DNA from 2 places in the Ruminococcus gauvreauii genome. Region 2 is predicted to be linked to the other one. Evidence: riboswitches for the same ligand, from Rfam matches in the RefSeq annotation. Region 2 holds a riboswitch; the other holds the start of a gene.
The links. Region 2 has a riboswitch for ZMP and ZTP ahead of NQ502_RS04500 (formate--tetrahydrofolate ligase). Riboswitches for the same ligand answer to the same signal wherever they lie in the genome.

Region 1: another riboswitch for ZMP and ZTP. It lies ahead of pflB (formate C-acetyltransferase); the one in region 2 lies ahead of NQ502_RS04500 (formate--tetrahydrofolate ligase).

Annotation. Positions count from the first base shown of each region.
Region 1 is NZ_CP102290.1:444,218-455,752, forward strand. It holds gene NQ502_RS02160 (4'-phosphopantetheinyl transferase family protein) at 1-3, opposite strand, end outside; gene NQ502_RS02165 (ATP-dependent helicase) at 1-1,832, opposite strand, end outside; gene gltX (glutamate--tRNA ligase) at 1,832-3,280, opposite strand; gene acpP (acyl carrier protein) at 3,332-3,565, opposite strand; gene NQ502_RS02180 (FtsW/RodA/SpoVE family cell cycle protein) at 3,673-4,839, opposite strand; gene NQ502_RS02185 (glycerophosphodiester phosphodiesterase) at 4,931-6,739, opposite strand; gene NQ502_RS02190 (MBL fold metallo-hydrolase) at 6,774-7,586, opposite strand; gene NQ502_RS02195 (spore coat associated protein CotJA) at 7,920-8,042, shown strand; gene NQ502_RS02200 (spore coat protein CotJB) at 8,039-8,317, shown strand; partial or broken gene NQ502_RS02205 (manganese catalase family protein) at 8,321-8,428, shown strand; ZMP/ZTP riboswitch at 8,529-8,612, shown strand; gene pflB (formate C-acetyltransferase) at 8,693-10,924, shown strand; gene pflA (pyruvate formate-lyase-activating protein) at 10,924-11,535, shown strand, end outside.
Region 2 is NZ_CP102290.1:922,673-934,207, forward strand. It holds gene NQ502_RS04490 (hypothetical protein) at 42-2,477, opposite strand; gene NQ502_RS04495 (N-acetylmuramoyl-L-alanine amidase family protein) at 2,646-4,703, opposite strand; ZMP/ZTP riboswitch at 4,968-5,051, shown strand; gene NQ502_RS04500 (formate--tetrahydrofolate ligase) at 5,178-6,863, shown strand; gene NQ502_RS04505 (formate/nitrite transporter family protein) at 6,936-7,712, shown strand; gene NQ502_RS04510 (NAD-dependent epimerase/dehydratase family protein) at 7,688-8,692, opposite strand; gene NQ502_RS04515 (TetR/AcrR family transcriptional regulator) at 8,856-9,455, shown strand; gene NQ502_RS04520 (ABC transporter permease) at 9,479-10,906, opposite strand; gene NQ502_RS04525 (COG1361 S-layer family protein) at 10,869-11,535, opposite strand, start outside.

The DNA of each region.
Region 1 (11,535 bases), 480 kb from region 2:
CACGTCTCACTTTCCCTCATCACTTCCTCCAGAAACCTGGACGGCTCCTGTTTTTTTTCATATTTCTTTTTCGTACTGAAAAGATGCAGCGTCTCTGACGCCCTCGTCATCCCCACATACAGAAGCCTTCGCTCTTCTTCAACCTCTTCCGGGAGCACAGCTTTGTGGTAAGGTATCGTTCCCTCATTGATATCCATAATATACACATGCGGATATTCCAGTCCTTTCGCACCGTGCAGCGTGGAAATCGTGATTCCGCCCTCCTGCTTCTTTGATTTCTGTTTTCTGAGCTCGAGGGTATAGTCCTGAATATAGGTGCACCACTCTTCGAAGGTCCGGTACTTACGCGCGCTCTGTTGAAGTTCATCCATTACGTCGTTCAGCTCTTCCGGCTTCATCTTACGATACCCGGCATATTCACGGATGTATTCATTATAACCGATACCGCAGCGGATATAGTTGATCGCCGCAAACGGCGGCATGCCCGCCAGGATCTTCAGGTCTTCCTCCAGTTTTTCAATCCTGTCACACATCCAGTCTTTTCCTTCATAGAACTGATACAGATGTTCGAAAGAGACTTCGCTCTCGTACAGCGCTTCCCTGGAAATATATCGGTTCGGCTTGTTTGCGATCTGAAGAAAGTCACTGCGCTGTCTTCCCCCCTTCGAAAGGCGGAGGTAGGACAGGATATGTACCGCGATCCAGTGTTCAAAAATATTGGGCAGGCCGTCTTTTACAGTAAATGGAAGATTATACTCCATCAGTCTGGAGACCGTGGGTCTGCTGCCCATGTTGGTGCGGAACAGCACGGCAATATCCTCACATGCCCCTCCGTTTTCTATCAGCTTTCGAATGCTCTCAAGCAGGTAATCCGTCTCTGCATTTTCATCCGGAAAAGTACACATCTCCACCGCTTTTCCTGCGGCGTTCGAAGTAGTCAGCTGTTTCTCAAACCGGGCAGAATTATGGCGGATCAGTCTCTGTGAGCACTTCACGATCGACGCGCTGCATCGGTAATTCTGATGCAGGATGATAGTTTTTCCAGACGGATAATCTTTCTGGAACCGAAACATCATCTCCGGCTTTGCTCCCCGGAAACGGTAGATCGACTGGTCGTCGTCCCCCACCGCAAACAGATTATTCTGCGGTGCAGCGAGCATTCTGATGATCCGGTACTGAAGCATATTGATATCCTGGAACTCGTCAATCTGAATATACTGAAAGTGTTCCTGCCATTTTTTCAGGATATCCGGACGCTTGATGAACAGCTCATAGCAGTATACCATCAAATCATCAAAGTCCAGCAGTTTTTTCCCGCAGAGGATCTCATGATACTTCCGGTAAATCTGCCGGAACATCTCCTCCGGGCAGCTTCCGGAATAGAAATGGTCAAGCGGCATCTGCTCTGTCTTTACCATGCTGATCTCCCGCTGAAGAAGCTCCAGCACATCCCTCTCATCCTCCGCTTCCAGGCCGCTGCCTGCAAGGAGTTCTCTTATTATCCTCTTTTTTTCTTCCTCACTGATGATATTACGCCCGCTCAGCCCATACGCCTGTTTCAGTATCCCATAGAAAAGACCGTGAAATGTCCCGAAGTGAACATTCGTATGTACAGCACCCCGCATACGTAAAAAGCGCTCCTTCATCTGGCTGGCAGCGGCTTTCGTAAAAGTCACTACCAGGATAGAAGAAGGAGACACTTTGTATGTTTCCGACAGATATGCAGTCCTTGCTGTGATCACAGCTGTTTTTCCTGATCCCGGTCCTGCCAGTACCAGCAATGGACCCTCTACATGATGGACTGCCTCTGTCTGTTCCTGATTAAATGTCATTAGCTTAACTTCTCGATCGCCGCCCGGATGCGCATGATTGTTTCCTCTTTTCCGAGTACTTCCATAATCTCCGTCGCACCTGCCGGTGTCATCTGTTTTCCTGATACTGCCGTTCGGATCGGCCACATCACAAATGCGTTTTTATAACCTTTATCCTTTACATACTCCGACAGTCTGGCATAGAGGGCATCATTGCTGTAATCATCCTGGCTTTCCAGCAGCGGCAGTACTTCCTGCAGAACACTCAGAGACGTCTCACTGTTTGTCTTTGATTTTTTATGCGTATACATGGACACATCATACTCCGGAACTTCTTCAAAGAAATCGATCAGCACTTTGATATCCGGATAAGTCTCAATTCGCGTCTTTACCATGGATGCGATCTTTTTCAGGTCATAATCTTTCGTGATCACTTCTTTGATACTGGGCAGGGCCTTTTCGTAGAAATCCTCTTCTTCCATTTTCTTGATATACTCACCGTTCATCCATTTCAGTTTGACCATGTCAAATACTGCCGGAGATTTGCTCATATGGCGGTAATCAAACGCCTCCACCAGCTCCTGAAGAGAATATATCTCGCGGTTTTCCTGAGGGCTCCATCCCAGAAGCGCCACATAATTGATAACTGCCTCGCTCAGGAATCCCTGTGAGATCAGATCCTCATAGGAGGAATGACCGCTGCGCTTGCTCAGCTTCTGATGTTCTTCATTCGTGATCAGCGGGCAGTGAACATAGACCGGTACTTCCCAGCCGAACGCCTCATACAGGCGGTTGTACTTCGGAGCAGATGACAGATATTCATTTCCTCTTACCACGTGAGTGATCCCCATCAGATGGTCATCCACGACATTTGCGAAATTATATGTCGGATAACCGTCAGACTTGATCAGTATCATATCGTCAAGTTCTGCATTCGGAACGGTAATGTTTCCATAGATTTCGTCATGGAACGTTGTGGTCCCTTCCTTCGGCATGTTGATGCGAATCACATAGGGCAGCCCTTTATCCAGTTTTTCCTGAACCTCTTCCGGCGTCAGGTGCAGACAGTGTTTGTCATATACGACGATATCCTTATCAGCCACACAGGTTCTGAGAGACTCGAGCCGTTCTTTATTACAAAAACAGTAATATGCGTCCCCCTGATCAATCAGCTGTTTTGCATATTTCATATAGATACCCCGGGCATTCCGCTCACTCTGCACGTATGGACCGCAGTCCTTCTCCCTTCCGGGTCCCTCGTCCGGAATCAGCCCGGTATGTTCAAGCGTCCGGTATATGATATCCAGCGCTCCCTCCTGAAAACGTTCCTGGTCTGTATCTTCGATCCTTAGCATAAAGTCTCCGCCCGCGTGTTTTGCGATCAGATAAGCATACAGTGCTGTACGGAGATTGCCCACATGCATTTTCCCGGTAGGACTGGGGGCAAACCGCGTTTTTACCTTTGTCATAATTCGTGTCTCTCCTCGTCAACTGTTTTTAAGCTTTAAGAAAGGCGTGGATTATTCTTCCACACCTTTTGTCTTTAAATATTCGACCACATCGCCGACTGTCAGCAGATCCGTCAAATCCTCAGATGGTATCTCGATCGAGTACTCTTCCTCCAGTGCCATAACCAGTTCAAACAGATCCAGTGAATCAGCACCCAGATCATCCTTGAATGATGTATCCGCAAAAATCGTATTGGCATCACAATTTAATTGCTCAGCAATAATTTCTTTCATTTTCTCAAACATATCCCGCTCTCCTTTATTCTCATTAAAAATTACTATATTATGGTCAAAGCATAGCTAGATTTTTATTATTTGTCAACCCATTTTTACAAATCGGGGCCGTATTTTTTTTACCTGCTTTTTTCCTGAAATTTAATCCCTCTCGATACACTGAGCGCAATCCCCATCTCCGTCATCAAAAACAGTACAGAGGTTCCCCCATAGCTTATGAATGGAAGCGTGATACCCGTCGTCGGGATCACATTGATCACAACACAGATATTCAGGATGACCTGCAGCGCAATATGCGCAAAAATCCCCGTTACGATCAGCGAACCGTACAGATCCCGTGCATTCTGTGCAATAAAAAACAAACGGTACAGCAGGTATGCAAACAGCAGGAGCAGCATCACGCCCCCGAAAATCCCGAGCTCCTCACAGACGATCGAAAAAATCATATCGTTCTGCGCCTCCGGTATGGTCCCCAGCTTCTGTGCGCTGTTGCCAAGCCCTTTTCCGAAAAGCCCGCCGGATCCGATCGCATACAGTGCCTGCATAACCTGATATCCGCCGTCGGCAGAGTATTCTTCCGGACGCAGCCATGCCAGCACGCGCCGGATACGGAAGCTCTGGCTGTTGTCGATCGTCGCTGCCAGATATCCGATAAAGATCGCCAGTATCCCCGCACCTGCCCCTGCAGTCGCGACGAACGGCGCTGTTTTCGGATGTGAGATAAAGATCAGGATGACCGTGATCCCTCCGATGATCAGACCGGTGCTCAGGTTATCCGTCAGGATATACGCACCGCCTGCCTGGAGCGCCCCCAGGAACAGGAGCACGGCCACCGCCTTTAGAGATTTCGCCTTTCTCCCCATGCTGATAATCACCACGGGCAGATATGTGATCACCGCAATCTTGGCGATCTCGGACGGCTGAAACTGAATACCGAGCTTCAGCCAGCGCCTGGCTCCGTTTACCTCAACGCCGAGCGGTGATTTTACAAGCGCCATCAGGACAAATGCCATCACAAAAATAAATCCGGACAATTTGATCAGTATATGGTAATCGATCCTTGACAGGATGACTGCAACCATAACGGACGCCAGGCTGATGAGTGCCTGTCTCCGGAAATAATACATATCATCGCCAAATTTCATATTTGATTCATAGGAACTGGTGCTGTACAGCATGACCAGCCCGAAACAAATCAGCAGAATCACGACTGCCAGCAGATTATAATCATAATAATCCGCCTTTTCACGCATTTTTTTGATAAATCCAGCAATTGCCTTGCGCATATGTAACCTCGTTTCTGTCATTCACGGATCTGTCTGACCCCAACATTATCAATTCATCATTATAACATCAAATGCCCAATAAAAAAACTCTTTATTTCACAGCATACTTCATAAGCCCCCAGAACCCCGTCTTCTTGTCTTCTTCTCCCAGGTAGATTCTGTGAACCAGGGCAGGGTCATCCGTGATCACACCGTCGGCCCCATATGTGATCATGCGCTGTACATCACCCGGGTAATTCACCGTCCATGCGTGTACTTCTTTACCGCAGGCATGGGCCTCTTTTACAAACCAGCGGGTTACGTACGTATGCTTCACACTGAAAAGGTCGGCACACTCGATATCCCTGATACTTCCATACGTCATGGTCATGATATATCCCGTCTTTATGTCCGGGTTCAGCTCTTTTGCCTGCTTTAAGAATCCATAGTTCATGGAGGTGAGGATACACTGGTCTTCAAAATCGTTATCCTCGATGCACTTGATCACCTTACTGACGATATTTTTATTGTGGCCGTTACTCTTCACTTCAATATTCAGGCGGATCTTTCCCCTGCTGTATTTTATGATCTCATCGAGCGTCGGGACTTTCTCACCCAGAAAACGTTTATTGAACTTCACCCCCGCATCAAGCTGAGCCACCTCCTGGTATGCCATATCCCAGACATTGGCATTCAATCCGGTGGTCCTTTTCAGATTGTTGTCATGCAGCAGCACCAGAATATCATCCTTTGTCTCCTGGACATCGATCTCTGCATAATCGGACATCGATGCAACCGCATATTCCATGGCACTCATCGTATTTTCAGGCGCCATAAGAGCACCGCCCCGGTGTGCGGTCACGCTGAAGGAGCTGAGCACCATGTTATTGACATTTCCGCGCGCCAGATTCACATACAGAATTCCCCCGGCCTCCGCAGCGATCAGGAATGACGTGGCGAGATATGCCATCGACCTGCGGCGAAACACACGGTACTTCCCTCTGTTTTTCTGTGAAATCCGTTTCAAATACTGTTTTCCCCGCCGCGGAAAATATATCCCTCCCACCGCCAGAAGCCCGAAAATTATGCCTGCCGACCCGGCACATAAACCGATTATGCTCTTTGCGCCGTTGCCGTATGTCAGCACACCGCTGATTCTGAACGACGGTTTCATAAAGATGATGATGATACCGACGATCAGCGCAACGGCCATCAGATAAGCCGCTGCCGTCACGGCAAGCACGAGTATCTGCATCAGCACAACACCCGCAACACTTTTGCCAAAGTGACGCTTCAGCCGGACAGCGGCCAACTTGATTCCCAGGCGTATCCTGCGGTTTTCCGTTATACAATATGGTAATGAAAATGTGATAATGACGGATCCTGCCACGATGATCACACACAGCAGCACCAGCAGCCATGTTACCGGGAAAACCTTATAAATCTGGATCGCTGTAAACTCCAGAATCTTTACGTTGGCGATCTCCCAGATAATAAAATGCAGCCCCAGAAACGGCATCGTTCCAAGCATGTAGATGCTCCAGAAAACCGGATGGTGCCGGATAAACAGGAAGCTGTTTGTGATTCCGTTTTTAATGATTCCCGGCACGTACGTTTTTTCATTAAGCATGGAACACTGTATGCACCAGAATACCGCCGATATCTCCAGCAGCACCGCAAAAGCCATGCAGAGCAGTATCACCGCCAGAAGAATCAGCGTCAATGGATGGCAGATAAATTTTACGAAGTTTTCTGCCGTCAGATAACTGTATTTCTGCTGTTTTAAAGAGATGCTGATAAACCAGTCCGTCAGGCGAATGATGACAGCACTCGTCGCAACCCGATAGATAAGTTCAAACAGAAACAGGCTGATTCCATTTAATTTCCATATCCGGTATACATCTTTTAAGAACGTTCTCATCAGTTTCTCGCATCCTTTTCAAGTCTCAGTCCTGTCAGCACAGCAAAATCCTTTCCAGGTCATCCGGTACATATATCCTGTTCTTAAAAAATCTGCCTGCTTCTTTTGTGTACCGGTCTTTTCGGTGTTTGAGGTCACTGTCCTCCGTATGGTACAGAATCAGATTCTGTATTCCCAGTTCCTGTGCCGTTCTTCCCGCATCAAGAGCCGTGCTGTGATGTTTTTCATACGGCTTAAACGTATCTTTTTCCTCATCGAGGCAAAATGCCTCGCTGAGCATCCACTCTCCGTTCTCCGCATAGGAACGGTTGCGTTCATTAAACGGTTCATCTCCCAGACAGACCAGTTTTTTCCCATCCGGAAGTATAGCGGTGAAGCCAAACTGTTTTTTCTTGGTGGAGTCAATATCAAAAAAACGCAGTTTGAAACCTGCTGCCTGTTCCTTCTGTCCCTCTTCTACCTTCGTGATCCATATGCGTTTGTCGAACATTTTTGTAAACTTTCCGGGAAGCAGCTGCATACAGAAACTGCGGATCATATCTGCCAGTTCCGTGTGACAGTATATCACGAAGTCTCCTTCATATGTACCGCTTTTCATCATCGCCGAAATTTTGCGTACGACCCATATCACACCGAGCACATGGTCTGTATGTCCATGGGAGACAAACATCGCATGTAAGTTTTCAAACGGTATTCCGGCTTTCTCCATCTGCGCCAGAATACCGTTTCCTCCGCCTGCATCCACAAGCAGGCAGTCCTCCTGATTCCTGAGCACAAAGCATGTATTATAACATCTGGTCACCATTGCGTTTCCAGTTCCAAGCATAATCAATTCTGTCTTACTCAACTTTTGTTTTCCCCTTAATTTTACTCGTTGTTTACATTGTAGCCCAGCTTGATTGGATGTGCAAGGCTATCTTTCAGGTACACAAATGTAAAACGCACATTTTATATCCCCCGTCATAACATATAATAAATGAAATTCATGAAAGGACTATCATAATCTATGGATCGATATGCTATGAATCGTACCGATTGCCGCGGCCGATGTCAAAGGCCTCCGGTTACGTGCAGTCCCGTCCGTCCGGAACGTCCGGACAGAGAATGCACCTGTCATAAAGATACTCCGTGCAATACCAGTTATGATATATATGCAATTGCAGATAAACTTCCTGTCGGCATGGCTTTTGTGGCCAGTCAGAAATTCAAAACTACTTTCGAGCCCTGTAAAGGACTTAAAATGGGAACAATCTTCCCCGAACTGTGCAAACCGTTCTGCGGAAAGCGAGGTGGATGCCGATGAATGCAAAGACACCTTCACGTACTCAGCTGATGCAGTGGATCAACGAAACGAGCTTTGCCGTCGACGATCTTCTTCTGTATCTGGATAGTCATCCCGACGATGAGCAGGCACTCGACTGTTACCGTGAATACGTTCGCATGCGCAAAGATGCCGTGAACGAATATGCCAGATGTTACGCGCCATTGACCATCGATACCGCGGACGAACAGAAGGATTGCTCCTGGCAGTGGGTATCACAGCCATGGCCGTGGGAAAAGAAAGGAGGCTGCCGCTGACCTATGTGGAATTATGAGAAACGACTTCAATACCCGGTAAATATTACCACAACGAATGCCAGTCTTGCACAGGCAATCATCAGTCAGTTTGGAGGTCCGGATGGTTCTGTTATATGATTCCAATCTTTTCCTTTTATGATAAAATTATGATTTTTAAAAATATTCTTGACTGTTTTAACCTTCGGATGTTATACTCGCCTCATAAAGTAAACAGGGTCTTCATTACTGACGGATAAGTGGGTTACCACAGGGGAATGAAGTACTATCAAAACAGCCGACCGTCTGGGCAGCATCTTTTTCCTTGATGTTGTCCTTTTTTATTGGTTAAACATCGGAACATGATGCCTCACACGCAAAAACAGGAGGATATTAGTAATGTTTACACAATGGAACAGTTTTAAACCGGGTAAATGGCAGGAAAGCATCGACGTGCGTGATTTCATCCAGAAAAATTACACACCGTATGAAGGCGACGATTCTTTCCTTACTCCCGCCACGGAGCGAACAGAAAAATTGCTGCATAAGTTCGAAAATCTGCTCTCTCTGGAACGGGAATTCGGAGGTGTTCTGGATATCGACACACAGACTGTCACTTCTCTTCTGAACTATAAGCCCGGCTATCTGGACAAAGATAATGAACTGATCGTAGGTCTCCAGACTGACCGTCCTTTAAAACGCGGCGTAAATCCGTTCGGAGGACTTCGCATGACGCGTGATGCCTGCAAAGCCTATGGATATGAACTGTCCCAGAAGGTCGAAGATGAATTTCAGTACCGTACCACCCACAACGACGGCGTTTTCCGTGTATACAACAAAGAGACGAAAGCCGCACGCCACTGCGGACTGATCACCGGCCTCCCTGATGCCTACGGACGCGGCCGTATCATCGGCGACTACCGCCGCGTTGCTCTGTATGGTATCGACCGTCTGATCGAAGAGAAACAGAAGGATAAAGACGCTCTGAGCCTGGAACTGATGGATGTTGATCATATCCGTCAGCTGGAAGAGCTGTACCAGCAGATAAACTTTCTCGGCAAGCTGCGTGACATGGCTGCACTCTACGGCTTTGACATCACGAAGCCGGCGGGAACTGCACAGGAAGCTGTCCAGTGGCTGTATTTCGGATACCTGGGATCGATCAAGGAACAAAACGGCGCTGCGATGAGCCTCGGACGCGTCTCCACCTTCCTGGATATCTATTTCGAGCGCGATATGGCTGCCGGAGCCCTGACAGAGGCACAGGCACAGGAGCTGATGGATGATTTTGTTATGAAACTGCGTATGGCGCGCCATCTTCGTACACCGGATTACAATGAACTGTTCGGCGGCGATCCCATGTGGATTACCGAGGCTCTCGGGGGTACCGGTGAAGACGGCCGTACTCTCGTAACCAGAAATACATTCCGCATGATGCATACCCTGTACAACCTGAAACCGTCTGCAGAACCAAACCTGACTGTTCTGTGGTCCAAAGACCTGCCCGAAGCATTCAAGAAATTCTGTGCTAAGGTTTCCTGTGACACAGACGCGCTCCAGTATGAGAATGATGACCTGATGCGTCCGCAGTTCGGCGATGACTATGCGATCGCATGCTGTGTCTCCGCCATGCGCATCGGCAAGGAAATGCAGTTCTTCGGCGCCCGCGCCAACCTGGCAAAAATGCTGATGATGGCACTCAACGGCGGGAAAGACGAGAAACAGAATATGCAGCTCGGTCCGGTGCATGAGCCGTATCAGGGGGAATACCTGGAATATGACAAGGTACTGGAACTGCTTGATCTCTACCGTCCATGGGTTGCCAAAATGTATGCCAACACCATGAACGTGATCCACTATATGCATGACAAATATGCCTATGAAAAGACTCAGATGGCACTGCACGACACCCAGGTACACCGCTATATGTCCTTCGGAGTCGCAGGCATGAGCGTTCTGGCTGACTCACTGTCTGCCGTCAAACACGCAAGGGTAAAATGTATCCGTGATGAAAAAACCGGACTGATCACTGATTTTGAGATTGAGGGTGAATATCCGGCTTTCGGAAATGATGATGACCGTGTAGACAGCATCGCATGCGAACAGATGGAACTGTTCTATCATGAACTGACGAAGACACCACTGTACCGGGGCGCAGAGCATACCCTGTCCATCCTGACAATCACCTCAAATGTCGTATACGGAAAGAAGACAGGTTCTACTCCGGACGGACGGAAGAGCGGCGAACCATTTGCTCCGGGAGCAAACCCAATGCACGGCCGTGAAAAGAACGGCGCACTCGCAGCACTCAATTCCGTTGCAAAGCTTTCCTACCGCTACTGTAAAGACGGAATCTCCAATACATTTTCCATTGTTCCGCAGGCACTTGGAAAATCCGAAGACGAGCGGTATGACAACCTGGTCTCCATCCTCGACGGCTACTTCGGTCAGATGGCCCATCATCTGAACGTCAACGTCATGAACCGGGAAACACTGATTGATGCCTACCATAATCCGGAAAAATACCCGAATCTGACGATCCGTGTCTCCGGTTATGCAGTAAACTTCTATAAACTCAGCCGTGAACAGCAAAGAGAGGTTATTTCACGGACCTTCCATGAGGCGATGTAATGGAAACCGCGGGTTACATCCATTCCTTTCAATCCATGGGGGCTGTCGACGGACCCGGACTTCGCTATGTTATCTTTCTGCAGGGCTGTCCGCTGCGCTGCGCGTACTGCCACAATCCGGACACATGGGAATTTGGCCGGGGCACTCCTTACAGTCCAGGAGAAGTCCTGATGAAAATCCAGCGCTACCGGCCGTACCTTAAAAATGGCGGGGTAACCGTCACAGGCGGTGAACCGCTGTCACAGCCGGAATTTACTGCTGAACTCTTCCGCCTGTTAAAGGAGGAGGGCTTTCACACGGCACTTGATACGAGCGGAATAGGCAGCCTGGAAATGGCCGGGGAAGTACTTTCTCATACAGACCTGGTACTGGCGGATGTAAAGTTTCTGTCAAGTGCGGATTATCAGACGTACTGCCGGGGAAATTTTGAAAACGTCATACAATTCCTGAATCTGACACGCCGTATGCAGATCCCCATGTGGGTCCGCCGCGTGGTCGTCCCTGGACTCAATGACGAACCGAAAGATATCGAAGATTTAATCAGCTTTCTAACAGATTATGATAATGTTGAAAAAGTGGAACTGCTCCCGTTTCGAAAGCTCTGTCTGGAG
Region 2 (11,535 bases):
AGAATCAAATCCGGTAATCCGCTTTCCTATTTTATTAACACTTACACTAAATCTGCCAGTATCTGTTCCGCAGATTTCTTGGCATACCCATCCGGATCACTCAGCATCCTGGATCCGCTGAGATCCCATCGGAACCGGTGAAGTCCTTTCGAATTCGGACCATATAAATACGGCGTGATATTACATACCGGTGAAAGCTCCGGTTTATTAGCAGATGGAGATCTGAACTTCTTCATATATTCCTTTGCAAGCCTGATCGCCTGGCTGTTCTGATTGTTTCCTTTCGTGACGGTTCCGCTGATCTGTACGCCTGCCTGCGGTGTGCAGTGCAGAATCACATAGCTCCCGTCACTGCATTTTCCCAGTACAATCCAGACATGTCCATCATAACCGACCACATCCCCCGGCATAAAGGATGCAGAAGTCGTACGGTCCACATAGCTTCCCCACCCTCTGTTTCCGTACAGGCGGGGAGTATCTCCTGATACTGTGGTACAGCTCTCCTGGTTACTCTTAGTATTCACCGTATTATAGACAGCCCAGCCCACGTACCCTGAACAATCCAGCCCCTTCTTGTATTGGTACCGATATTGGTCATAGTTATAACTTTTATTCTGAGAATTATAGAATTTCTTCCAGTTAGGATTCACGCCAATCCGGACCGCGTCGCCGCCTGTCCAGTCATCATGGCCTCCGCCCCAGATATACAGGGTTGTACCCACTGCTTTCAGCGCATTGGCAAGAAACGATTTGAGTGTCCTGCTCTGAATTGCCGCACCATTAGGGCCCAACACAATCCCATCAACAGTAGTGTTACGGCGCATCCTGCCGTCAGTACCGAAATAATACTTACTACTTTCTATTGTCCTCCAGCCCGTATACATTTTACCGATATTTCCATCGGCATTTCCCTTCTGGAAGTAATAGACGTTATTGTTCAGAGTCCTCCAGCCCGTATACATCTGACCTTTCTGTCCATATTCCCCGCCTATCTGAAAATAGTGAGTATTTTTCCCGAGCGTCCGGAATCCCGTATACAATTTGCCCCGCTCTCCGGCTTTTCCTCCGATCTGAAAATAGTATCGTTTGCCGTTCATCAGCCGCCATCCGGTGTTCAGTTTACCAATGTTTCCATCACCATTCCCCATCTGGAAGTAGTAAACCTTGTTATTCATCGTCCGCCAGCCCGTATACATCTGGCCTTTTTGACCAGCTTTCCCGCCCATTTGAAAATAATAGGTATTTTTTCCGAGCGTCCTCCAGCCCGTATACATCTTCCCGCGCTCTCCGGTTTCTCCGCCCATCTGGAAGTAATAGACCTTGTCGTTAATCGTGCGCTGTCCGGTATACATTTTACCGATATTTCCATCGGCATTCCCTTTCTGGAAGTAATAGACTTTGTTATTCATCGTCCGCCAGCCCGTATACATCTGACCCTTCTCGCCATTTTCTCCGCCCATTTGGAAGTAATGGGTATTCTTTCCGAGCGTATGCCAACCGGTATACATCTTCCCGCGCTCTCCGGCGCCTCCCCCCATCTGGAAATAATAGACCTTGTCGTTGATCGTCCGCCAGCCCGTATACATTCTGCCGATATTTCCATCGGCGTTCCCTTTCTGGAAGTAATAAACTTTGTTGTTCATCATCCGCCAGCCCGTGTACAGCTTTCCGCGCTCTCCGGTCCCTCCTCCGACCTGGAGATAGTATGTATTATTTCCGATCGTCTGCCAGCCGGTCAGCATCGCGCCGGCATTCTTCCCCGACTTCTCAAAATAATATCTCTTATAGGATATGTCCTGCCAGCCGGTATTCATCTTCCCCTCAACTGAACCCGACTCTTCAAAATAATAGGTATTTCCGGCTATATTCTGCCAACCGGTCAGCATCGCTCCTTTTACCCCAGGAGCACCTGTCTCCGTCAGATAATAGGTGCCGCTTTTGATCGTGATCCAGCCTGTTTCCAGCCTGCCCCTTGAATCAAAATAATACCAGTGATTACTGATTTCCTCCCATCCCGGTGATGAATAGCTTCCATCTGTAAACCGATATCTGAGCTCACCGTTTGCATCTGTAACCCACCCGGCTTTGACCCGTGCGGTCAGGAAATCTTCCGGTTCTTCGGGTGCCGCCTCCCCTTCCTCAGGGGTTACCGTGGTCTCCGGCTCCATGGTCACTTCCGGAGTTACCTCCACCTGTGGTTCCTGTGTGATGTCCGGCTCTTCTGTCTCCTCCGGCTGGGCCGTGACTGACGGATCCGGTTCTCCCGTCACTTCCGGGTCCTGCCCATGTTCATCATCCGCCTCGGGAAGTTCTGTCTCTCCCTGAGCCTGCTCTGCATTCTCTTCCTGTTCAACCACTGCCTGACTGTCATCCTGTGCCCCGAACACCTGCTCGGGAACTGTCAAACCAGCCATACAGAAGATCAGTACAAATGCCAGAGCACGCTTTACTCTTAATGTTACATATCGTGGTGTCAAAATTAATTCCCCTCTCCCCAATCAGGATTATTTATCTTTTTCTGACGTTTTCAGTCTCTATTTTACGTTTATTATAAATAGATTACAATACCTTTTCACAAAAATACAAGAGCAGATGATGGGAAATAAATCCAATCATCTGCTCTGATATGAATTATCAAAATATGCTTACACTAAATCCGCCAGGATGTCCGCAGCAGTTTTGTCTGCATATCCATCCGGATCGCTCAGCATTTTCGATCCGCTTAAATCCCACCGGAACCGATGAAGTCCTGCATAACCCGGACCATACAAATACGGTGTGATATTGCATACCGGAGAAAGTTCCGGCTTATTGGCAGATGGCGACCTGAACTTTTTCATATATGTCTGTGCAAGTCTGATTGCCTCGCTGTTCTGATCGTTATCCCTTGTGACAGTTCCGCTGATCTGCACACCTGCCTGCGGCGTGCAGTGCAGAATCACGACACTGCTGTCACTGCACTGACCCAGCACGATCCAGACATGTCCATTGTAACCGACCACATCACCGGGTTTAAAGGATGCCGAAGTTGTGCTGTCCACGTAGCTTCCCCACCCTCTATTACCGTATAGACGCGGAGTATCTCCGGATATTGTCGTACAGTTCTGCTGATTGCTGTCCGTGTTTACTGTATTATAAACCGACCAGCCTACATAACCGGAGCAGTCTAATCCTTTTCCGTAATGTTTTGGAATGTTTTCATTTTTAGGGTCATATCGATAACTCCGATTCTGAGAATCATAGAATTTTTTCCAGTTCGGGTTTACCCCCTTCCGAAGCGCATCACCGCCGGTATAGGCATCATGGCCTCCGCCCCAGATGTACAGGGTTGTCCCCACCGGCTTCAGCGCATTGGCAAGAAACGCTTTAAGAGTCTTGCCCTGTACAGCGGCACCGTTAGGTCCCAGCTCTACTCCATTGACTGTGGTATTGCGGTACATTTTACCGTCAGAGCCGAAATAGTACTTATTTTTACCAAGATTCCTCCAGCCCGTGTACATCTTGCCGATATTTCCATCAGCATTTCCTATCTGAAAATAATAGGTGTCATCTCCCAATGTCCTCCAGCCCGTATACATCTGACCCTTTTGACCGGCGTTTCCGCCCATCTGGAAATAATGGGTATTATTCCCGAGCGTCCGGAATCCCGTATACAGCCTGCCGCGCTCTCCGGCTCCTCCTCCGATCTGGAAATAATATCTCTTTCCATTCATCAGGCGCCAGCCGGTATTCAGCTTGCCGGCATTTCCATCAGCATTTCCTATCTGGAAGTAATAGACTCTGTTGTTCATGGTCCGCCAGCCGGTATACATCTTACCCCTTTGACCGGCGTCTCCGCCCATCTGAAAATAATAGGTGTTTTTTCCGAGTGTCCACCAGCCCGTATACATCCTTCCGCGTTCCCCGGCTCCTCCTCCGATCTGGAAATAATAGGTGTTTTTTCCGATCGTCTGCCAGCCGGTATACACCTTCCCGACATCTTCACCTGACTCTTCAAAATAATATCTTCTGTAGGATATGTTCTGCCAGCCGGTGTACATCTTTCCCTCAACCGAACCTGACTCTTCAAAATAATAGGTATTGCCGGCTATGTTCTGCCAGCCGGTCAGCATCGCTCCCTTTTCTCCCGGAGCGCCCGACTCCGTCAGATAATAGGTACCGCTCGGAATTGTGATCCAGCCTGTTTCAAGCGTGCCTTGCGCATCAAAATGATACCAGTAATCTCCAATTTCTTTCCAACCCAGTTTTGAATAACTTCCATCCGGAAACCGATATCTGAGATCCCCATTAGTTTCCGTGACCCATCCGGCTTTTGCCTTCGCCGCCAACAAATCCTCAGGTTCTTCCTCCGGCCCCCCTGTTTCATCAGCAGGTGTCTCTGTGACCGCAGGAGTCTCTTCATCCTGCGGTTCTTCCGTGATATTCGGTTCTTCCGTGATATCCGGCTCCTCAGTCACTTCCGGCTGGTCAGTAACAGATGGATCCGGTTGCTCCGTCGTCTCCGGATCCTGCTCATCTTCATCATCTAATTCAGGAAGCTCCGCTCCTTCCTGCTCGCGCACATCATTCTCTCCCTGTCCCTGCACAGCATGACCCGCATACGTTTCTCCGAACACCAGCTCAGGAACTGTCAAAACTACCATGAAGAGAATTAATAGCATGGCCAGAGCTTGTTTCCACCTTCTTACTAAATTTTGTTTCATGATCCTCCCCCTTATTCTGCATCCTTCAACCTGCAGAATATTTCATCAGTCTGATTTTTTTAATAAAGTTTAACGTTATTATACAATTATTACATTTCTTTTACAATATTATATTCCAGTATTTCTTATGACTATATTACTTTTTTATCATAATATTCTTCTTTTTTACCACAAATTTAATGATACTACGCATTTTGCAAACAGGTTTAAGAAACGGTTGACATTCATTTTCCCCCATGCTAACATGAACTCATAAATCAAATATGGAGTCTTGATAACTGACGGATAATTGTGGGTTACCACTGTGGAATCATGACTTCGCGCAAGCCGACCGTCTGGGCAACATTTGTAATAGTGATTACATGTGTTGTCCTTTTTTATCCTAAACAGTTTAAACATGTAGCAACATACATAGCTGTACAGATAGCTGGATGCGCACAACACCACTCAGTGAAGTGAAAGGAGAATTTTACTATGGGATTCAAATCAGACATTGAAATTGCTCAGGAGAGTACAATGACGCCAATTACCGAAATTGCACAGAAAGCGGGGATTGATGATAAATACCTCGAACAATACGGTAAGTACAAAGCAAAAATTGATTACAATTTATTGCAGGAATCTGATGCCCCCAACGGAAAACTGGTCCTGGTAACTGCGATCAACCCGACTCCTGCAGGAGAGGGCAAAACAACAACGACAGTGGGGCTCGCTGACGGACTGCAGAAACTGGGTAAAAATGTTATGGTTGCACTCCGCGAACCATCTCTCGGACCGGTCTTTGGTGTAAAAGGCGGCGCTGCAGGAGGCGGATATGCTCAGGTAGTCCCAATGGAAGATATCAACCTGCATTTCACTGGTGATTTTCACGCCATCGGAGCTGCCAACAATCTTCTGGCTGCTATGATCGACAACCACATTTTCCAGGGCAATGCTTTGAATATTGACCCTCGTAAGATTACCTGGAGAAGATGTGTGGATATGAACGACCGTCAGCTGCGTAATATCGTAAACGGTCTTGGAGGCAAGACAAACGGTATGCCGCGCGAAGACGGATATGATATCACAGTTGCATCAGAGATCATGGCTGTCCTCTGTCTTGCAAGGGATATCGACGACTTAAAACAGCGTCTCTCCCGCATTATCGTAGGCTATACTTATGGAAGCGTCGCAGAGCAGAAACCGGTAACTGCAGGCGACCTGAATGCTCAGGGAGCTATGTGTGCACTGCTGAAAGATGCACTGAAACCAAATCTGGTTCAGACGCTGGAACACGTTCCGGCCATCGTACACGGCGGACCATTTGCCAATATCGCGCACGGCTGCAACTCTGTCATTGCAACCAAGATGGCTCTGAAACTGGGAGATTACGCGATCACAGAAGCGGGATTCGGCGCTGACCTCGGGGCTGAGAAGTTCCTCGATATCAAATGCCGTATGGCCGGCCTGACACCTTCGGCTGTTGTCATTGTAGCCACCGTCCGCGCTCTGAAATACAACGGCGGTGTTCAGAAAGCCGATCTGAACAACGAAAACCTGGAAGCACTGGAAAAAGGTCTTCCGAATCTGCTCCAGCATGTTGGAAATATCAAAAACGTATATGGTCTTCCGTGTGTTGTTGCAATCAATGCATTCCCGACAGATACCAAGGCAGAACTCGACCTTGTGGAATCCAAATGCCGTGAGCTCGGCGTCAACGTTGCACTCTCCGAAGTCTGGGCCAAAGGCGGCGAAGGCGGCGTCGCACTCGCAAAAGAGGTCATCCGTCTCGTGGAAGAGCCAAGCGAATTCCATTATTCGTATGAACTGGAAGGCAGCATCGAAGATAAGCTGAATCAGATCGTTAGAAAGATTTATCACGGAAACGGTGCCGTCCTGACTGCAAACGCACAGAAACAGGCCCAGGAACTGGAAGCAATGGGCTTTGGAAACTGTCCGATCTGTGTTGCCAAAACACAGTACAGCTTTACTGATGATCAGAATAAACTGGGTGCTCCTGCCGATTTTGATGTTACTGTAAGAAACCTCAAAATTTCCGCAGGCGCAGGCTTTATCGTGGCACTGACAGGAGAAATCATGACAATGCCGGGGCTTCCGAAAGTACCTGCGGCAGAGCGCATTGATGTAGACAGTTCGGGAAAGATTTCCGGTCTGTTCTAGAGTACCACGACAATCACAAAAGGGTGTAGAAAATTCTACACCCTTTTATTTGTATTTTTAGGAGGTAATATTATGTTCCAATCTGCTTATTCTGACGTGGTAAATGCAGGATGCAATAAAACAAATCTTCTGAAAAAGAATCCATGGGGATACCTGATGGCTTCCGTAATCGCCGGAATGTTCATTGCATTCGGCAGCTTCGTATGTATGACAATCGGCGGTATCATGATCGCAGACAACGCTGCAACTGCAAAACTGATCTCTTCCCTTTCGTTTGCATCGGCCCTCAGCCTTGTCGTTATGGCAGGCAGTGAACTGTTCACTGGTAATAACTTCGTAATGGCGTGTGCTTCTTTCGCAAAAAAGGTCAGCTGGTTTGACACAATAAAATTATGGATCATCTGCTTTTTCGGCAATCTCATCGGAAGCTGGATCGCTGTCATCCTCTATCACATGACCGGGCTCACAAAAAATTCCGATGTCGTGTCTTATTTCGCAACGGTCTCCGCCGCAAAATTATCGCTAAGCCCTCTTGAGATGATCACCCGAGGTATTCTGTGTAATATTCTCGTCTGCCTGGCCGTATGGTGCAGCATCAAAATGCAGTCGGAGGCCGCAAAGCTCATCATGATTTTATGGTGTATCTTTCTCTTTATGATGTGCGGTTTCGAGCACAGCATCGCTAACATGAGTATCATCGGCGTCGGCCTTCTGCATCCGCTCACAGCAGATGCTACGATCTCTGTCAACTATTACATAACCGACCTCTTCTTTGTCACGCTCGGCAACATGATCGGCGGAATTGTTTTTGTAGCACTTCCCTATTACTGGATCTCAGCAAAAGACTGATATTTTGACAGCCAGCGTATCGTATCCGATATGGTCACATACAGGTCTCTTGGTTTATAATTTAGTTCTGCGGTGGCCTTGTCGTGGCTAAACCTTCCATTGCTGGTCAATGCGTATAAAGAGTATCTGGTATACAGCGGCCGTCTCTTCTTCAGCCTGGCGATCCGGCAGATCAAGGGAACCGACGCTTTCGCAATCCAAAGCGGAAGCGTCGGTATTTTTTTCCCTCCAACAATGCTTCTCGCCATTTTAAGGACTTCCGTGACTTCATAGTACCGGTTAGACAGTATATAGCACTCCCCCGTCCTGCCTTTCTGTGCCGCCCGCAGGCATCCTCCCGCGACATCCCGGACATCTACAAAATCATATCCTCCATGCACGCACGCCGGAAGCTTCCCCCTGATATAGTCATTTACCAGCTGAACAAGATAATTTTTCGCCCCATTGTACGGACCCAAAATCCCGGATGGATGTACAATCACTGCGTCCAGCCCGGAATGAGCCGCATCCATCACTGCCTGCGTCGCCTCCGCCTTTGTTTTGGCATATCCCCCAACCACGAGATCCGCCGAAAATTCCCTCACTTCCTTTTGCACAGCATATTTGCTGTGTTCCGGTATCGCATGTACGGAGCTGACATAGACAAGTCTTTGTACTTGATGTTCCCGGCACAGTTCAATCACATGTTTTGTTCCTCCGACGTTGACCTGCTGCATCATGCCGGGAGCCTCATCCGAGATATCGACAATACCTGCGGTGTGAATAACGATCACATCCCTGTGCCTGATATCGGAAAACAGCGGCTGAAGACTGTCTTTCTTTCGAATATCTCCTTCCACATACCTGACTGTTTCCTTCATCCATGCCGGCTCTCCGGGCAGAATCAGTCCCCGTACCTCTTCTCCGCGCTTTAGCAGAATACGGATCAGTGTATTACCCAGGTGCCCGGCAGCACCTGTTATGATATAGAGACGCTTCATACTAAACACCTCACAATCTTTTCGTACAATATGTTGATTATCTTTCTTATTTGTATTATACTAAATCTGGATATTGAATACAATCATCAGATTCCCACACAGTGTTGTATATCCGAACACTCGGTTATTTAATGTCTATCAACTACTCTTAAGGAGAAATTTCATGGAAAACAAGAAAAGCAATGGCGGTGATCACAGGGTCCGTGTGACTAAAATGCTGATCAGAAAGGCATTTATGAATCTGCTTCGTGAAAAACCCATTCAGAGCATCTCCATAACAGAACTCTGCTCAGCAGCAGGCATCAATCGAGGCACCTTTTATTCCCATTATTCCAATATCAACGACCTTCTGAAAAAGCTGGAAGCTGAGATGCTGCTCGACTTTAAGAATGCACTGAATCCTCTGCTTCAGTCGGAATCCGAACCTCTTACTCCCTCGAAGATAACAGCCGGAATTTTTACATGCCTCAAGGATAATGCCGATATCTGCACGGTAACACTGGGGGATTACGGAGATAAAGACTTTGTACTTCATCTCATTCATCTCGGTTACGAGGTTTACCAGAAAACATATCCTCAGTTCTTCACCGGCACAACGCCAAAACAACTGGAGTATTTCTACGCCTACACGAGCGCAGGGTGCATCGGACTCCTCCGTCACTGGCTCGACGAAGAAATGCTCACCCCGCCTGATAAGGTGGCTGCCATGGCAGAACAATTCATGATGCACGGCGCCGCATTCTCACAGCCACAAAAAAAATGACGCAGTCAGTGCGTCATTTTTCTTTATTCATTTCGAATCGCAGCAAGCGGGCTCAGCCGCGTTGCCCGGAGTGCAGGAAAGAATCCGGCAACAATCCCGACACATATGGCAAAAATCAACGCGAGTCCTGCAAGCCAGACCGGAATATAGGAAACACTTGCATTGGAATTCCCCGTCATATACTCTCCGATGGCCGCCCCAAAATGGTTTAGCGCCCAAGAGATCAGATAGCTCAGGGCCAGACCTGCCATCCCACCCAGAAATCCGATAAATGCAGCTTCCGCAAGGAACAGCGTACGGATATTTGCGAGACTGCATCCCAGTACCTTGATAATTCCAATCTCTTTTGTCCGCTCGTAGATGGACATCATCATCGTATTTGCAATTCCGATCGCTGCGACAAAAAGTGAAACTGCCCCGATACAGCCAAGGACCAGCTGAATACTCTGAAATTGTTTCTGTTGAGATTTCACCCATTCGGCATTCCAGTTCGGAGTATACCCCAGGTTCTTAATCTCATTCTGAACGGCCTCCGCATTTTCCATATCATCAATTTTCACATATGCCTGACTGTAAAATATCTCCTTATATGGCTTTCCCGATTTCGTTGTAGGCTGCCCGGGTATTGCTTTATTTCGAAAGGTCTTTTTCAGCTGAGTTTTCAGCGCGTTGATATCACAGTAAACACTGTAGCTCTGTTCCGTATACGTATTGAGATCCCCCGCCAGGACACCAGCGGTCGGAAAAACATATTTTTTCGGCGCTGTCACCTGCTGCGTCCCGGAGTCCCCGTCTCCTCCCTCGGAAACTCCTTCGTCTGCACTGCCCATCTTGCTTGACCAGTAAGCATCCGTATCCAGGATGTAATACAGCGGACGCGTAAAATCAACATCCGGAAGTTCTCCGGTCTCCCAGTAACCCTGTCCGGTTGATTCGTTGCTGAAATTGTAAATCACCTGATTTCCGTAGACAAACTGTAGATTTTCCGTCCCCTCTTCCGGCAGTCCTCCAGATGCAAATTCCAGTTTCATCTGCTCCAGTGCCTCCCGGCTCATCCCATACACATCGAGATATCCGATATATCTGCCCTGTTTGGCCATCATGGAAAGATTCAATACAGGGGAAACCAGCGTCACATGCGGAATCGCTCCAATCTGCTCTATCGCCTCATCCGTGATTCTTTTCTGCTCCTGCGAACCCTGGTCCGCTGATTCTTCCTGAGCCATGGCAAATCCCATCATGGCAGATCCGCCCTCGTAGACCTGGATCGTCGTGAGCCCTCCGCTGTTCTCCATCTCATCCATCGTTGTCTTATTCAGTCCGAGTCCCAGGGATACCATAACTACAATCGATGCGGTTCCAATCACTACACCAAGAATGGTTAGAAATGTTCTAAGTTTTCTGCGCCACAGATTACTGCAGCTCATCTTTATCAGATCCCAAAATTTCATCTGCCCATTCCTTTTCTTTCTTATGTTTCCGTCTGACCAGCAGCACTGAGACTATGATCACAGCCACTGCTCCGACGCCGCCGAGAATCCACCATATTAAATGTCCGTTTGGCTGTCCTTCTTCCATACCCTCCATACCGAGATCATCCATCGGCATCTCGTCCACAGGCATCGCAGGATTTACAAATACAATACAGCTGCTTTCAAAAGTCTCCTGATTTCCATCCTGATCCTCATACTTTACCAGAAGCTTTACCGTCCCGTCACCCGTACTCTCAGCTGCCCCCATAGCCATCATGTCAACAGTCCCTGTCGCTCCCGCATCCAGGTTTCCCACAAATGCCTCGGCATTTGCTATGGACGGGTCCTCAATCCTTGCACTGACATTGTATAACTTTGTCTTTCCCAGATTATAGATTTCAAACGTCACGTTAGCTTCTTCACCTACAGAAACTGCCTCCGGCATAACCGTCACTCTGCTGAGTTCAAAACGTGCCTTCTGGCGTACCGGAATGGAGATACTCGCCTTGTCCTCGAACTGCTGTGCCGACTCATCCTCATATTTCATCGCCGCTTCTACCGGATAAGGCTTCTGAATTAAGTCTGTCCGTGCTGTCATCTCCAGAGAC